Regions from separate parts of the Klebsiella sp. KE9456 genome, predicted to be linked through region 3. Evidence: predicted binding sites of a transcription regulator. Region 3 holds the regulator's gene; each other region holds the start of a gene.
The links. The regulator CRP, encoded in region 3, controls carbon source genes, mostly activating them, when cyclic AMP is high. The targets are predictions, from matches to a motif close to ATGTGANNNNNNTCACAT.

Region 1: a site for CRP is predicted at 1,881-1,898, ahead of deoC (deoxyribose-phosphate aldolase). Genes of this name have one in related genera too.
Region 2: a site for CRP is predicted at 2,675-2,692, ahead of idnO (gluconate 5-dehydrogenase). Genes of this name have one in related genera too.
Region 4: a site for CRP is predicted at 2,383-2,400, ahead of msrB (peptide-methionine (R)-S-oxide reductase MsrB). Genes of this name have one in related genera too.

The regions. Positions count from the first base shown of each region.
Region 1 covers NZ_JBDYQK010000002.1:73,977-78,359, forward strand. Annotated here, with positions in the region: gene ABK821_RS02615 (TatD family hydrolase) at 1-190, shown strand, start outside; gene ABK821_RS02620 (NupC/NupG family nucleoside CNT transporter) at 337-1,614, shown strand; gene deoC (deoxyribose-phosphate aldolase) at 2,036-2,815, shown strand; gene deoA (thymidine phosphorylase) at 2,951-4,273, shown strand; gene deoB (phosphopentomutase) at 4,326-4,383, shown strand, end outside.
Region 2 covers NZ_JBDYQK010000002.1:142,518-146,900, forward strand. Annotated here, with positions in the region: gene carB (carbamoyl-phosphate synthase large subunit) at 1-556, shown strand, start outside; gene ABK821_RS02915 (YhcH/YjgK/YiaL family protein) at 780-1,247, opposite strand; gene ABK821_RS02920 (gluconokinase) at 1,244-1,774, opposite strand; gene idnO (gluconate 5-dehydrogenase) at 1,793-2,557, opposite strand; gene ABK821_RS02930 (LacI family DNA-binding transcriptional regulator) at 2,846-3,838, shown strand; gene ABK821_RS02935 (2-hydroxyacid dehydrogenase) at 4,049-4,383, shown strand, end outside.
Region 3 covers NZ_JBDYQK010000027.1:13,271-17,653, forward strand. Annotated here, with positions in the region: gene ABK821_RS21730 (hydrolase) at 1-1, shown strand, start outside; gene ABK821_RS21735 (YheU family protein) at 1-216, shown strand, start outside; gene ABK821_RS21740 (phosphoribulokinase) at 252-1,121, shown strand; gene ABK821_RS21745 (OsmC family protein) at 1,170-1,574, opposite strand; gene crp (cAMP-activated global transcriptional regulator CRP) at 1,879-2,511, shown strand; gene ABK821_RS21755 (YccS/YhfK family putative transporter) at 2,563-4,383, shown strand, end outside.
Region 4 covers NZ_JBDYQK010000015.1:12,185-16,567, reverse strand. Annotated here, with positions in the region: gene ABK821_RS15890 (Zn-dependent hydrolase) at 1-1,259, shown strand, start outside; gene ABK821_RS15885 (YeaC family protein) at 1,522-1,797, opposite strand; gene msrB (peptide-methionine (R)-S-oxide reductase MsrB) at 1,840-2,253, opposite strand; gene gapA (glyceraldehyde-3-phosphate dehydrogenase) at 2,606-3,601, shown strand; gene ABK821_RS15870 (D-hexose-6-phosphate mutarotase) at 3,938-4,383, shown strand, end outside.

The DNA.
Region 1 (4,383 bases), on a different contig from region 3:
GCCGCTTTCGGCGCTGCTGCTGGAGACCGATGCGCCGGATATGCCATTGAATGGCTTTCAGGGACAGCCGAACAGCCCTGAACAGGTGGCTCGCGTTTTCGCCAGCCTGTGCGAGCTTCGACGGGAACCTGCGGAAGTGATCGCCCATGCCATAATGTGTAATACCAAAGACGTTTTTGCCCTCCTGTGACGATCTGTTAAGTGACGGATATCTCATTATTGCCTTTTTATATCATCGATTTGCTTAAAATATGTGAGCTGAAATGAGAATGATGATTTCATACCGTTATAATCGCGTGGCTTTTAGGTCGAACTATTAATACACAGGTATTCTGTATGCAAATTCTCATGGGACTTTTTGGCATGGTGGTGCTGTTAGCTATCGCTGTGCTTCTCTCCAGCAATCGAAAGGCCATCAATCTGCGTACCGTCCTCGGCGCCTGGATTATCCAGGTGGGGATCGGTGCACTGGTTCTTTATGTACCGGCGGGTCGCACGGCGCTGTTGGCCATGTCGAACGGTGTTGCCAACGTGATTGCTTATGGCAATGAGGGGATCAGCTTTATTTTCGGTGGGCTGGTTTCCGATAAGATGTTTGAGGTTTTCGGCGGCGGTGGATTTGTTTTCGCTCTCCGCGTACTGCCGGTGATTGTCTTCTTTTCTTCGTTGATCGCGGTACTCTACTACCTCGGCATTATGCAGTTTATTATTCGCATTCTTGGCGGGGCGCTGCGCGCGGTGCTGAAAACTTCGCGCACGGAGTCGCTCTCAGCCACGGCGAATATCTTTGTTGGTCAAACAGAAGCGCCGCTGGTGGTGCGTCCTTATATTGCGACGATGACGCGCTCGGAACTGTTTGCGGTGATGTGCGGCGGCCTGGCGTCTGTTGCCGGGTCGGTTCTTGCCGGCTATGCGCAGATGGGTGTGCCGCTGGAATACCTGATTGCCGCTTCGTTTATGGCGGCGCCTGGCGGCCTGCTGTTCGCGAAGATTATTGTACCGGAAACCGAGAAACCGCAGGACAGTCCGGCGATGGGGAAAAATGACGCCGACCCAGAGGCTCCGGCGAATGTGCTGGATGCCGCCGCCTCCGGCGCGGCTTCCGGGATGCAGTTAGCGCTTAACGTTGGCGCGATGCTGTTGGCGTTTATCGCCCTGATCGCGCTGGTGAACGGTATTCTTTCCGGCGTTGGCGGCTGGTTTAACTATCCCGATCTCTCTTTGCAATTGATCCTCGGTTGGGTTTTCTCGCCGCTGGCGTGGGTGGTTGGCGTACCGTGGAGTGAGGCTACCGTTGCCGGTTCTTTTATCGGCCAGAAGCTGATCATCAATGAATTTGTCGCTTATATGAATTTTGGTGAATATCTGAAAGCTGATGCTGACGTTGCCGCCGCAGGTTTACAGGTGATTTCCACGCATACCAAGGCTATCATCTCTTTTGCGCTTTGCGGCTTTGCTAACCTGTCATCCATTGCGATTCTGATCGGTGGGTTAGGAGGAATGGCGCCTAACCGTCGTCAGGATATTGCCCAGTTGGGTATCCGCGCCGTTGCGGCAGGTACGCTCTCTAACCTGATGAGCGCCACAATCGCGGGTGTATTCCTCGCGTTATAACTCACGCTTAACGATAAAACAGGCCAGCGGCAACACCGCTGCTGGCACTCGCCTTCTGATTGTTAAAATTCCCTCATTTCCGCAATAAAATAAATTTATTATTTATCAATAAATAATAAGGATTCTCTGTCGTTTTGGGTAAATATTGCACACAGACAGCACGTTTTAATATGGTGTTATGTTATTATTGTCACATTTGCGATCTGGCAGAAGAGGGGATGATGCGTACGCACCGGTTGACCCTGAACGCCTGGGTTCGGGTTTTTGTGTGAGTAATATCACATTTAATTAATGCAAATTAGCAATTGTCTTTCATTAATTGTGATACGTATCGAAGTGTGAGTGCGAGGTGATGTTACAATAGTAACAGTCTCGCAAAGTGAATAAACGTTAAACCGGCAATACGCCGTCGGAGTATAAAATGACTGATTTAGCTGCAAGCAGCCTGCGGGCGCTGAAACTGATGGACCTGACTACCCTGAATGACGATGACACCAATGAAAAAGTGATCGCGCTGTGCCATCAGGCAAAAACCCCGGTTGGAAATACTGCTGCAATCTGCATTTACCCGCGTTTTATCCCTGTTGCCCGTAAGGCCCTGAAAGAGCAAGGCACGCCGGAGATCCGCATTGCGACCGTCACCAACTTCCCGCACGGTAATGATGACATCGACATCGCGCTGGCGGAAACCCGCGCAGCCATCGCGTACGGCGCGGACGAAGTTGACGTGGTATTCCCGTACCGTGCGCTGATCGAAGGTCGACAGCAGGTGGGCTTCGATCTGGTGAAAGCCTGTAAAGAGGCCTGTGCATCGGCAAATGTGCTGCTGAAAGTGATCATCGAAACCGGTGAGCTGAAAGAAGAAGCGTTAATCCGTAAAGCGTCTGAAATTGCTATCACAGCCGGTGCGGATTTCATCAAAACCTCTACCGGTAAAGTCCCGGTTAACGCAACGCCGGAAAGCGCACGCATCATGCTGGAAGTAATCCGCGATATGGGCGTTTCCAGAACCGTTGGTTTCAAACCGGCTGGCGGCGTGCGTACCGCTGAAGATGCGCAGCAGTTCCTGGCCATTGCTGACGAACTGTTTGGCGCTGACTGGGCGGATTCCCGTCACTACCGTTTCGGCGCATCCAGCCTGCTGGCAAGCCTGCTGAAAGCGCTGGGCCACGGGGATGGCAAGAGCGCAAGCAGCTACTAAGCCTTATATTGCCGGAGTTGTAGTGACGTAGGCCAGATAAGGCGCAGCCACCATCCGGCATCAATACGACTGCCGGGTGGCGCGTTGCTTACCCGGCCTACAATGGCCTTCTACTCTTTTCCCCTGGGGGTTACCGTGTTTCTCGCACAAGAAATTATTCGTAAAAAACGTGATGGTCATCCGTTAAGTGACGAAGAGATCCGCTTCTTTATCAATGGTATTCGTGATAACACCATCTCTGAGGGGCAGATTGCCGCGCTGGCGATGACCATTTTCTTCCACGATATGTCGATGCCTGAGCGTGTGTCGCTGACCATGGCGATGCGAGATTCAGGAACCGTTCTGGACTGGAAGAGTCTCAACCTTAACGGCCCCATTGTTGACAAACACTCCACAGGCGGCGTGGGTGATGTGACTTCGCTGATGCTTGGCCCTATGGTGGCGGCCTGCGGCGGCTACATTCCGATGATCTCCGGGCGCGGCCTCGGTCATACCGGTGGTACGCTCGACAAACTGGAAGCGATCCCGGGATTTGATATTTTCCCGGACGACAACCGTTTCCGCGAAATCATTAAAGACGTGGGTGTGGCGATTATTGGGCAGACCAGTTCGCTCGCACCGGCGGATAAACGTTTTTACGCCACCCGCGACATTACCGCGACGGTGGACTCCATCCCGCTGATCACCGCTTCAATCCTCGCGAAAAAACTGGCGGAAGGGCTGGATGCGCTGGTGATGGACGTGAAAGTGGGCAGCGGCGCCTTTATGCCGACCTACGAACTTTCTGCCGCACTGGCTGAAGCCATCGTTGGCGTTTCCAACGGTGCAGGCGTGCGCACAACGGCGCTGCTCACCGACATGAACCAGGTGCTGGCCTCCAGCGCCGGTAACGCCGTCGAAGTGCGCGAAGCGGTGCAGTTCCTGACAGGTGAATACCGCAACCCGCGTCTGTTCGACGTCACGATGGCGCTGTGTGCGGAGATGCTGATCTCCGGCAAGCTGGCGAAAGATGACGCCGATGCGCGAGTGAAACTACAGGCGGTGCTGGATAACGGCAAAGCGGCGGAAATCTTTGGTCGCATGGTAGCGGCACAGAAAGGGCCGAGCGATTTCGTGGAAAACTACGCGAAATACCTGCCGACGGCGATGCTCAGCAAAGCCGTCTATGCCGATACGGAAGGTTTTGTCTCCGCGATGGACACTCGCGCATTGGGCATGGCGGTGGTCTCAATGGGCGGCGGTCGTCGCCAGGCGTCGGACACCATTGATTACAGCGTCGGCTTTACCGATATGGCGCGTCTGGGGGACAGCGTTGACGGGCAGCGTCCGTTGGCTGTTATCCACGCCAAAGACGAAGCCAGCTGGCAGGAAGCGGCGCAAGCCGTCAAAGCGGCAATCAGCCTTGACGACAAAGCGCCTGAAATTACACCGACAGTCTATCGTCGTATTACCGAATAGCGGTATACTGATCTGATCGCTTTTTTGCAGCGCAAAAGGTACGGAGAATAAGATGAAACGTGCATTTATTATGGTGCTGGACTCTTTCGGCATCGGTGCGACTGAAGATG
Region 2 (4,383 bases), on a different contig from region 3:
GAAAGAGGTGGTGCTGCCGTTTAACAAGTTCCCTGGCGTTGACCCGCTGTTAGGGCCGGAAATGCGCTCTACCGGTGAAGTGATGGGCGTAGGCCGCACCTTCGCGGAGGCGTTCGCTAAGGCGCAACTGGGCAGTAACTCAACGATGAAGAAATCGGGCCGTGCGCTGCTCTCCGTGCGCGAAGGCGACAAAGAGCGCGTGGTGGATCTGGCGGCGAAACTGCTGAAGTTTGGTTTTGAACTGGATGCAACTCACGGCACGGCGATTGTGCTGGGCGAAGCCGGTATCAACCCGCGTCTGGTGAACAAAGTGCATGAAGGTCGTCCGCATATTCAGGATCGCATCAAGAATGGCGAATACACCTACATTATCAACACCACCGCAGGTCGTCAGGCGATTGAAGACTCCAAGCTGATTCGCCGCAGTGCGCTACAGTACAAAGTACACTATGACACTACGCTGAACGGCGGGTTCGCCACCACGATGGCGCTGAATGCCAACGCAATGGAGAAGGTGACATCGGTACAGGAAATGCACGCGCAAATTAAAAAGTAAGGTAATTTGTTGATAAAAGCGCCTCCGGTGGTCGACGCCGGAGGCGCTTTTTTTGTTGCGGCAAGATCCTGCGCATTATCATGAGGCGTAAAGTGTCGCCATACGTTTGGGCACCGACAGGCGTGGAACGACCGAAACCTATGCCTGGATGCTCAACTGATAGATGAGCAGGATATCTAAACGCTATCTATGGGCTCGCTGGAATTGCTGCGAGGCCGATTCATTAAAGCAAGGCGTGGTCTATTTTGACAATAATCTTGCGCAGCGGGGCGCCCGTATCCATGGCGGACATTGGCCGGTGCAGCTCTCCGGGGAACAGAATCGCCAGTTCCTCGGGGTACAGATGAATCAGCGTTTCGCTGCTGATTTTCTGACAGAACCCAATATCATGCGTCGTATTAAACGGGCCATCTTCTACGATCTCCAGACCCTGATTACCGGCACCGATAATCTCCTCGCCTTTCAGTACAATATGAATATCTATGTACTGATGATGATATTCTGGGCGCTGTTCCACCAGCGGTTTCGTCCTGCCTTCAACGACGGTAAAAAACAGATTATCGCCATCAATGGTGTATTTCCCCGGTGGCAGTGTCTGTGGATCCTGCTGCAATACCGCCTGTAACGCTTTGCGGATAACCGGTGGGTAAACGTTATTTTTGGCGGCGGCGGTTAAGGTATCAATAATCATGCCGGGATCCCCTGTCGTTGATGATGGTTGAGTAGCGTGATGGAATGCGCCACGATGTCCGGGACATCGGGCGTGATATCGACGGCTAAAACATCGCTTTCGCTGGCGTCCGGCGTCTCCAGGGTGGCGAACTGGCTGCGCAACAAGGCCTCTGGCATAAAGTGGCCCTTACGCGTCTGCATACGCTGCAAAATGCAGTCATAGTCGCCGGTCAGCCACAGGAAGCGCAAATGGGGGTTGCCCTCGCGCAGCTGGTTGCGGTAGCGCTTTTTCAGCGCTGAGCACACCAGTACGCCGGACTCGTTCTTCTGTCCAAGGCTGAAAATCACATCGCCGATGCGCTCCAGCCACGGCTGGCGATCGTCATCATCAAGCGGCTGGCTGGCGGCCATTTTGACGATATTTTTCCGCGGATGCAGATCGTCACCATCGATAAATTTTGCGCCAAGCGCCTGGGCTAAGGCCTGACCGACGGTGGTTTTGCCGGTCCCGGAGACGCCCATTAAAATAATGCATTGCCCTGCCATAGTGAGTGAACTCCTTGTTCAGACGGCGACAAGCATGCCGCCATCGACGAACAGCAGGTGACCGTTAACGAAATCCGAGGCTTTGGATGATAAGAATACCGCTGCGCCAACCAGCTCCTGCGGGTCACCCCAGCGGGCGGCGGGGGTACGTTTGCATAGCCAGTCGGTGAAGGCTTGATCGTCAACCAGCGCCTTTGTCATCGCCGTTTTAAAGTAACCCGGCGCGATACCGTTGACCTGGATGTTGTAGCGCGCCAGCTCGACGCACATCCCGCGGGTTAACATCTTCACCGCGCCTTTCGCCGCAGCATATGGGGTGATCGTGTCGCGTCCCAGTTCGCTCTGCATCGAACAGATATTGACGATTTTTCCCTGCTGGCGGCTAATCATGCGTTTAGCAACGGCCTGGGAAACGAGAAATACGGCGGTTTGGTTTACCGAAATAACGTCATTCCATTCCTGTACCGGAAACTCGGTAAACGGATGACGGCGCTGAATTCCGGCATTATTAAATAAGACATCAATTGCGCCGGTTTCATTTTCAATTTGATTAATCGCGTTTTCTACGGAATCGGCATCGGTAACATTAAATACCGCAGCATGCGCGGTAGCACCTTCATCGCGTAATTTCATTACCGCATCATCAGCGCGCGATGCTGAAATATCGTTAATAATAATTTCCGCACCATATTGCGCAAGGCCCTGCGCCATGACAAAGCCAATCCCTTGTCCTGCGCCAGTAATTAAAATACGTTTGCCTTGTAAGCTGAAAAGATCTTTCATCTTGATGTCCTGATTAACGGCTGAATATAAATGATGTTGCGCCCGGTAATTCTGATTTGATAAAAAACGTAACCGGAATAACCTGTGCTCTATCTCACGGATTTTTGTTGGGTAAAACTGTGATGAAGATCACTCAAAACGGTGTTACCAAAAGGGGTTACGCTAAACGTGAAGCGGGATGGAAATTACCGTAGCTCAGCAGGTTAACACGGGAGCCGTAAGATTCTCTTTTTAACCAGTGACAGGCATAATGGCCTGATGCAGTGGATGTATTTGACGGGTCGATAAATGAAAGTACAACGCATTACGCTCAATGATATTGCAGCGCTGGCAGGCGTAACCAAGATGACCGTCAGCCGCTATTTACGTACGCCGGACAAGGTCAAGCCGGAAACGGCAGAGCGTATCGCCAGCGTTATTGCCGAAATCGGCTACGAACCGGACCCTGATAATCCGGCGATGATTAGCGTTGCCGTTCCGCGTATTGGCGTGCTTATTCCCTCCTTTCATAATCAAATTTTTGCCGATCTGCTGGCCGGGATTGAGTCGGTCACCGCTACCCACGGTTATCAGACGCTGGTGGTGAATTACGACTATGACCGTCAGCGTGAAGAGGAGCAGATTGCCGCTGTGTTAGCCTTTAACGTCAAAGGCCTGCTGCTAACCGAGTCGGTCCATACGTTGCGGGCGGATAAATACCTCAATGCGGCAAAGATTCCCGTGGCCGAGGTGATGGGGCTGACGGATAACGTCGGGCGCATTAATGTCGGCTTTGATAACTTCAACGCCGGATTCGATATGACCAATATGCTGCTGGCGAGCGGTAAGCGGCGGGTAATCTATTTTGGTTCGATGTCCGACGTGCGAGATGAGCAGCGCTATGCCGGTTACTGTCAGGCGATGACCAATGCTGGATTGCCGCAGGGACGTATCGCGCCGAACAAAGTGTCGTCGGTGTCGATAGGAACCGGGATGATGACCCTCGCTCGTCAGATGTACGCAGATATGGATGCGATTCTTTGTACCAATGACGATCTTGCCGTTGGCGTGTTACAGGAGTGCCTGGCTTCCGGTATCAATGTGCCGCAGGAACTGGCGATTGCCGGTTTTCATGGTCTGGAGATCGGGCAGATCGTCTCCCCGCGTCTTGCCAGCGTACTGACGCCACGCTTTGAAATGGGTAAAGTCGCAACGGAAATTTTAATTAAGAAAATCAAAGGACTGCCCACGATTGAGAAAGTCGATCTGCATTATCGCTTGTCGATGGGGGAAACGATTTAACTCTGCCTGACCGTTAATGGCGCGGTGTTAGCGGAACGTTAACGTATTTTCCGCTGTCATGCCGCTGCAGGCCGGTTTTGTCTTAGCGATCACGGAGCGCGTAACAGCTATTTTTAACACGATTCAGCGTGATGCAGATCGCAAAAAACCACATAGAAAATCCGTTTGATAGTGACTACCGTCGTACTGAAATATCAAACAGGTGATCTGATGAATAATGCTATTACCCGCGCCGTCCTTTTAGTGGCCCCCGTTATCGATACCCTACAGGCGCAGCTGGCCGCCGAGTTTCCATTGTATCGCCTGTATGAGCAGGACGATCCGATCGCTTTTCTGCGCGAACAGGGGGAGAATATTGCGGTCGTGGTCACCCGGGGTGATGTTGGCGTTCAGAACAGCGTTCTGGAGCTGCTGCCGCACGTTGGGTTGATTGCTATCTTCGGCGTGGGTACCGATGCCGTCGATTTGGAGTTCACCCGCACCCGGCAGATCGCCGTCTCTATTACTTCTGGCGTGTTGACCAACGATGTCGCCGACCTGGCGAT
Region 3 (4,383 bases):
ATTATTCCCTGGCAGGATCTCGATCCCGAAACGCTGGATAATCTGATTGAAAGCTTTGTATTACGCGAAGGCACCGATTATGGTGAGCATGAACGTTCGCTGACAGATAAAGTCTCTGATGTTAAACAACAGCTAAAAAGCGGAGAAGCCGTGCTGGTGTGGTCAGAACTGCACGAGACGGTCAACATCATGCCCCGCAAGCAGTTTCACGGCTAAAGCGGCGCACACTATCGTTTACCCTGGGAGTTGTTATGTCTGCCAAACATCCGGTGATTGCCGTCACGGGCTCCAGCGGCGCGGGAACCACAACCACCAGCCTCGCCTTTCGCAAAATCTTCGCGCAGTTAAACCTGCACGCCGCTGAAGTGGAAGGCGACAGCTTTCACCGCTATACCCGCCCGGAAATGGACATGGCGATCCGCAAGGCGCGGGATCAGGGCAAGCATATCAGTTACTTTGGCCCTGAAGCGAACGACTTCGGCCTGCTGAAACAGACTTTCGTTGAATACGGGCAGAGCGGCAAAGGTCAGTCGCGCAAGTATTTACATACCTATGATGAAGCCGTACCGTGGAACCAGGTGCCGGGGACCTTCACCCCCTGGCAACCACTCCCCGAACCCACTGACGTACTGTTTTATGAAGGGCTGCATGGCGGCGTCGTTACGCCGCAGCATGATGTCGCGAGCCATGTCGACCTGCTGGTCGGCGTCGTGCCCATCGTCAATCTGGAGTGGATCCAGAAGCTTATCCGCGACACCAGCGAACGCGGGCACTCCCGTGAGGCGGTAATGGATTCCGTCGTTCGCTCAATGGAGGATTACATCAATTTCATCACCCCGCAGTTTTCGCGTACCCATCTCAACTTCCAGCGCGTTCCCACGGTGGATACCTCCAATCCCTTTGCGGCCAAAGCCATTCCTTCACTGGATGAGAGCTTTGTCGTTATCCATTTCCGTAATCTGAGAAACATCGATTTCCCCTGGCTTCTGGCCATGCTTCAGGGCTCGTTTATCTCACATATGAACACTCTGGTTGTACCGGGAGGCAAAATGGGACTGGCGATGGAGCTGATCATGACGCCGCTGGTCGAGCGGCTGATGGAAGGCAGGAAAATCAGTTAACGAATGACTCCCCCCGGTAGCGCGAACGTCTGCCGGGGTCTTGTTGGCTTACTCTTCGATCACTTCATAAGAGTGGGTAATATTTACCGCTTTCTCCAGCATCAGCGCCACCGAGCAATATTTTTCCGCTGACAGGTCAACAGCACGAGAAACGGCAGCCTCTTTCAGCGCCTTACCGGTCACGATAAAATGCAGATTAATATGGGTAAACAGACGCGGCGCCTCTTCCCGACGTTCCGAGGTCAGCTTGACTTCACAGTTGGTGACGTTATGGCGCCCCTTCTGTAAAATGGAGACGACGTCAATCGCGCTGCATCCGCCCGCCGCCATCAGCACCATTTCCATCGGGCTGGGGGCTTTATCACCGGAATTCCCGTCCATCAGAATCTGGTGACCAGAAGCCGACTCTCCAATGAAGGTTAACCCTTCAACCCACTTCACTCGCGCTTGCATAAATTGAACTCCAGAGCTGTAATTTTCCTGACAGATTACGCGCACATAACAATTCTGGCAACGGAAGGCGACCTGGGTCATGCTGAAGCGAGACACCAGGAGACATGCAGCGAAAGCTATGCTAAAACAGTCTGGATGCTACAGTAATACATTGATGTACTGCATGTATGCAGAGGAGTTCACATTACAGGCTGCGGAAAAATTCCAGCCAGATTCCCAGGTACAGGGATTTAATACGATTGCATGCCCGGATGCCGTGTAGTGTCGGCACCCGGAGATAGCTGATAACAGAGGATAACCGCGCATGGTGCTTGGCAAACCGCAAACAGACCCTACCCTCGAATGGTTCTTGTCTCATTGCCACATTCATAAGTACCCCTCAAAGAGCACGCTGATCCACCAGGGTGAGAAAGCAGAAACGCTGTACTACATCGTTAAAGGCTCAGTGGCTGTACTCATCAAGGATGAAGAAGGCAAAGAGATGATCCTCTCTTACCTCAACCAGGGCGATTTCATCGGTGAATTAGGCTTGTTTGAAGAAGGTCAGGAACGTAGCGCCTGGGTACGTGCTAAAACCGCATGTGAAGTGGCTGAAATCTCCTACAAAAAATTCCGTCAGTTGATCCAGGTAAACCCGGATATCCTGATGCGTCTCTCTTCGCAAATGGCGCGTCGCCTGCAGGTTACGTCTGAGAAAGTGGGTAACCTTGCCTTCCTCGACGTTACCGGTCGCATCGCTCAGACGCTGCTGAATCTGGCAAAACAGCCGGATGCAATGACCCACCCCGACGGTATGCAAATTAAAATTACCCGTCAGGAAATTGGTCAGATCGTCGGCTGCTCCCGCGAAACCGTTGGCCGGATACTGAAAATGCTGGAAGATCAAAACCTGATCTCCGCGCACGGTAAAACTATCGTCGTCTACGGTACCCGTTAAGTCGGTAAAACGGCGTATTGTCTGACAATACGCCGTTTTTGTTTCCTCCCCATGTGGCGCAGGCTGATTTATCACCCGGAAGTCAACTATGCACTGCGGCAAACGCTGGTGTTATGTCTGCCAGTTGCAACGGGACTTCTTCTTGGTCATTTACAGCAGGGACTCCTGTTTTCCCTCGTTCCTGCCTGCTGCAATATTGCCGGTCTGGATACACCGCATAAACGCTTCTTTAAGCGCCTGATCATTGGCGGCTGCTTGTTCGCTGGCAGTAGCCTGATTGTCCAGCTCCTTCTGCAGCGGGAAATTCCTTTACCACTAATCCTGACCGGGCTGACCCTGATTCTCGGCGTTACTGCCGAAATCAGTTCGCTTCATGCGAGATTGTTACCCGCCTCGCTTATCGCCGCCAGTTTTACTCTGAGCCTTGCAGGCAATATGCCGATCCAGGAACCGTTGCTAATCTATGCACTCGGCACCCTATGGTATGGAATTTTTAACTGGTTCTGGTTTTGGCTGTGGCGCGAACAGCCGCTGCGCGAATCTCTGAGCCTGCTCTATCGGGAGCTGGCCAGTTATTGTGAAGCCAAATACAGCCTGCTGACCCAGCATACCGATCCGGCCACCTCGTTGCCGCCCCTGCTCAACCGCCAACAAAAAGTGGTCGATCTGATTACCCAGTGCTACCAGCAGATGCATATGCTGGCGGCCAACCAGCACAGCGATCATAAACGCCTGCTGCGCGCTTTCCAGGTTGGTCTGGATCTCCAGGAGCACATCTCCGTCAGCCTGCACCAACCGGAAGAGGTGCAGAAACTGGTGGAGCGCAGCCACGCAGAAGCGGTAATTCGCTGGAACGCGCAAACCATCGCCGCTCGACTGCGCGAACTGGCGGATGATCTGCTTTACCATCGCTATCCTCAGCGCTTTCAGATGGATAAACAGATCGGCGCTCTGGAAAAGATCGCCTGGCAGCATCCGGATAACCCGGTCGGCCAGTTTTGCGCCTGGCATTTCAGTCGCATTGCCCGGGTTTTACGCACCCAGCGCCCTCTGTACTCCCGAAATCTGATGGCGGATAAAACCCGCCGCCTGCCGCTGCTACCGGCGTTGAAAAGCTATCTGTCGCTTAAATCACCGGCGTTACGTAACGCGGCGCGCATCAGCGTAATGCTGAGTGTCGCCAGCCTGATGGGCAGCGCGTTGCATTTACCAAAACCCTACTGGATTTTGATGACCGTGCTCTTCGTGACGCAAAACGGCTACAGCGCAACACGGGTGCGGATCGTCCACCGGGCTGCCGGGACATTTGCCGGATTAGTCATCGCCGGACTGACGCTGCATTTTCACGTCCCGGAAGGTTATACGCTAACCGCCATGCTCTTCATCACGCTATTAAGCTACCTGATTATTCGTAAGAATTACGGCTGGGCGATGGTCGGGTTTACCGTTACGGCGGTATATACCCTGCAACTGCTCACCCTGAACGGCGAACAGATTATTGTTGCCAGGCTGGTTGATACGCTGATTGGCTGCCTGATTGCCTTCGGCGGAATGCTCTGGTTATGGCCGCAGTGGCAGAGCGGCCTGCTACGCAAAAACGCCCACGATGCGCTGGAAGCCGATCAGGGAGCCATCCGGCTTATTCTTAGCGACGATCATCAGGCCCCTGCGCTGGCCTATCAGCGAATGCGCGTCAATCAGGCCCATAATGCGCTGTTTAACTCACTGAATCAGGCGATGCTGGAACCTGGTTTTAACACACACTATCTGGAAGATATGAAGCTGTGGGTCACCCATAGCCAGTTCATCGTCGAACATATTAATGCCATGACAACGCTGGCGCGCGAGCACAATATGCTGACGCCGGATTTA
Region 4 (4,383 bases), on a different contig from region 3:
CGAACCGCATTGATATCAGTGACCTGAGGATTGATGGCGAACGTTTGTGGCAGTCATTAATGGATCTCGCACACATTGGCGCCACGCCCAAAGGCGGGGTCTGCCGTTTAACGCTGACTGACCTTGATCGCCAGGGGCGTGATTTAGTCGTCGGCTGGGGTAAAGCGGCCGGGCTGTCGGTCGAAATAGATCAAATCGGCAACGTCTTTATGCGCCGACCTGGCCAGAACAACACCCTGCCGCCGATTGTCGCGGGTAGCCATATCGACACCCAGCCAACCGGAGGAAAATTCGATGGCAATTTCGGCGTACTCTCGGCGCTGGAAGTTATCCGTACCCTTAACGATCGCAATATTGAAACGGAAGCGCCGATTGAGATGGTCTTCTGGACCAACGAAGAAGGATCGCGTTTTGTGCCGGTTATGATGGGGTCCGGGGTTTTCGCCGGCATCTTTCCGCTGGAGATGGCCTATGCGGCAACCGACACCGAAGGTAAATCGGTAAAAGATGAACTGTCCAATATTGGCTATGCGGGCGAGGTGGTCCCCGGCACCCACCCGATAGGCGCCTACTTTGAAGCGCATATTGAACAAGGCCCTATTCTTGAAGATCAGGATATCGCCATTGGCGTGGTACAGGCCGTACTGGGTATTCGCTGGTATGACTGCATCGTCACCGGGATGGAGTCCCATGCGGGCCCCACGCCGATGGCGCTGCGTAAAGATGCTTTGCAGGTCGCCACCCATATTATGCAGGAAGTCATCAATATTGCCGGGCAATTTTCTCCGCATGGACGGGGAACCGTCGGTATGGTGCAGGTGCATCCAAACAGCCGCAACGTGGTGCCCGGCAGCGTGAAATTCTCCATTGATTTTCGCAACATGACCGATGCCGACGTTGATAACATGGACGCGGCGTTAAAAGCGTACATTGCCGAAATCGCCCAGAAGAGCGGACTGAATGTGGAACTTAAACAGGTCTCACACTATCCTGCCGCCCCTTTCCACCCGGATTGCAAAGAAGCCGTACGGCGGGCTGCGCAAAAATTAGGTTACTCTGCGATGGATATCGTCTCCGGTGCAGGACATGATGCCGTGTATATGAGCATGCTCGCGCCGACCGGTATGATTTTCATTCCCTGCAAAGATGGCATCAGCCACAATGAGACGGAGTACTCATCACCGGAACAGGTTGCGGCTGGCGCAAACGTACTGTTACACGCGATGCTGGAAAAAGCCGGGGTAGTCTCGCGGGAGTAATCGCCCTGCTTATAAACGCCGATGGCTGGCGACCGCATAGTGCGGGTCAGTTAAGCGAGCCATCGGTTTTTTCGCCAGCGTGAATCACTTTTTTAACGTGGTTTTGACGAAAGTGGCGCCCTTTTCGTTCGCCCCCATGCCCGGCATTGCGCTGAAAACCTGCCGCTGCGCGGTCAGGTCGGATTTCCTTCTGACGACTTTCACAACAACACAGCGCGGGCAAATGACGCTTTAGCCAGGCCACTACCGGATCCGTCGAGATTCAGGATTTAAACCGCGCAATAGGCTCCGGCGTGATGCCAAACTCAACTTTTAATTGCTGTTTGCTTTTCATCACCATCTGCCCGTTCGTATCAATGGTCATATGTTGCGCATCAACGTTATGCCGGGCCTGCCACAACATCACCAGTTGCAGGCTGTTTTCTTTCTGCTCCGGGGTTAACGCCACCCCATCGGGCCATTTTCCCAGTTCCACCGCCGTCGCCAGGCGCTGATAAACTTCCGGCGTCATACTGCTGATAATTTGTTCGATATCCATTTGTCGCGCCTTAAGATTGGAATAATTAGCTGAATCGTTTTTTCAACCCTTGATTTGCTCACCATTTTCATCGTTAGTGAAGCTCAGGGAAGCGGAATTAACACAAAAACGTTCACCGGTGGGCTGTGGGCCATCCGGGAAAACATGACCAAGATGCGCATCGCAGTTTCCGCAGCGAATTTCCGTGCGTTGCATACCGTGAGAGTCATCATTCAGGTAGCGGATCGCATCCTCACTTACCGGCTCATAAAAGCTCGGCCAGCCACAGCCCGAATCATACTTACTCTGGGAGTGAAACAGCGCGGCATCGCACACCAGACAATGGTAGACGCCATCTCGTTTGTTGTGGAGGAGCCGCCCGGTGAACGGCGGTTCAGTACCGTGATTCTGCGTCACGTAAAACTGCATCTCGGTCAGGTTTTTTTTAAGCGCATCCGCGGTGGGTTTATTCGACATTGGCTTGCTTCTCGCTCTTGCTTTTCGCTATGTAAGAACACCTTCTTTACGCCGATTCTAACAAAATATTAACAATGAAATGTAGACTTTTGTTCTAAACTTAGGCAATGCCATAAGGCAGGCAGATAATTGTGACGCACATCACAACTTTATCTTAATCGCCCTTTAAAATTCCGCGCGCTGCCCCCATATGGAATCGAGCTCAAAGGGAAAGTGAGGCAAATCAATCGCGCAGAGGCCGGCTTAGTATTGATTTGTCGCAATGATTGACACGATTCCGCTTGACGCTGCGTAAGGTTTTTGTAATTTTACAGGCAACCTTTTATTCACTAACAAATAGCTGGTGGAATATATGACTATCAAAGTAGGTATCAACGGTTTTGGCCGTATCGGTCGCATTGTTTTCCGTGCTGCTCAGAAACGTTCTGACATTGAGATCGTTGCAATCAACGATCTGTTAGACGCTGACTACATGGCTTACATGCTGAAGTATGACTCCACTCACGGCCGTTTCGACGGTACCGTTGAAGTGAAAGACGGTCATCTGATCGTTAACGGTAAAAAAATCCGTGTTACCGCTGAACGTGATCCGGCTAACCTGAAGTGGGACGAAGTTGGTGTTGACGTCGTTGCTGAAGCAACCGGTATCTTCCTGACTGACGAAACCGCGCGTAAGCACATCACTGCTGGCGCGAAAAAAGTCGTTCTGACTGGCCCGTCCAAAGACAATACGCCGATGTTTGTTCGCGGTGCTAACTTCGACAAATACGCAGGCCAGGACATCGTTTCCAACGCCTCCTGCACCACCAACTGCCTGGCGCCGCTGGCAAAAGTCATCAACGACAACTTCGGCATCATCGAAGGCCTGATGACAACCGTTCACGCGACCACCGCAACTCAGAAAACCGTTGACGGCCCGTCTCACAAAGACTGGCGTGGCGGCCGTGGCGCGGCTCAGAACATCATCCCGTCCTCTACCGGCGCAGCTAAAGCGGTAGGTAAAGTCCTGCCGGAACTGAACGGCAAACTGACCGGTATGGCGTTCCGCGTTCCGACTCCGAACGTATCCGTTGTTGACCTGACCGTTCGCCTGGAAAAAGCGGCTTCTTACGAAGACATCAAGAAAGCGATCAAAGCTGCCTCCGAAGGCCCGATGAAAGGCGTTCTGGGCTACACTGAAGACGACGTTGTTTCCACCGATTTCAACGGTGAAGTTTGCACTTCCGTGTTCGATGCTAAAGCAGGCATCGCGCTGAACGACAACTTCGTTAAGCTGGTTTCCTGGTACGATAACGAAACCGGTTACTCCAACAAGGTTCTGGATCTGATTGCCCACATCTCCAAATAAGCTGAGATGAGAAAGTAATCTGTAAGAGCGACTTCGGTCGCTCTTTTTTTTGATCTGAAGAGCTATCCGTCATGCTTCAGGTAGCAGGTATAATATCGCCTGCGTTCACTCATCCGGATCACTGACTAATGTAAGCTCATCGGGCGTAATCAGGGACATCCAGCTTCCTGATCGCAGGCAATCCACGGTTGGACAAATCGGGTACTGACGAAATTTGCCCTTCACTCGCCGCAGGATTCACCTGTGACTTTGCCCTCAGGGCCAGCTAAGCGCTGCGCAAAACGGTTACGCGTTTTGTCCAGTTCCCGCATGATTTAAGATAAAAAGGATTGTGTAATGATTAATAAAATTTTTGCTCTCCCGGTTATCGAACAGCTTACCCCCGTTCTCTCTCGTCGCCAGCTTGACGACCTGGAGCTGATCGTTATTGACCATCCGCAGGTCAAGGCATCTGTTGCTTATCAGGGGGCTCATCTGCTCTCGTGGAAACCTGCCGGAGAAGAAGACGTGCTGTGGCTCAGCGACAACACGCCGTTTAAACATGGCGTTGCCCTGCGCGGCGGTATTCCTGTTTGCTGGCCATGGTTTGGCCCTGCCCGGCAGCCGTCCCATGGCTTTGCGCGTATCCTGCCGTGGACGCTTAAAGGCCACGATGAAGATGAACACGGCGTGATGCTGACGTTTGCTCTGCACAGCAGCGATGAAACCCGGAAATACTGGCCCCATGATTTCACGCTGTATGCGCGTTTTAAACTGGGCCAGAGCTGCGAGATTGAGCTGGA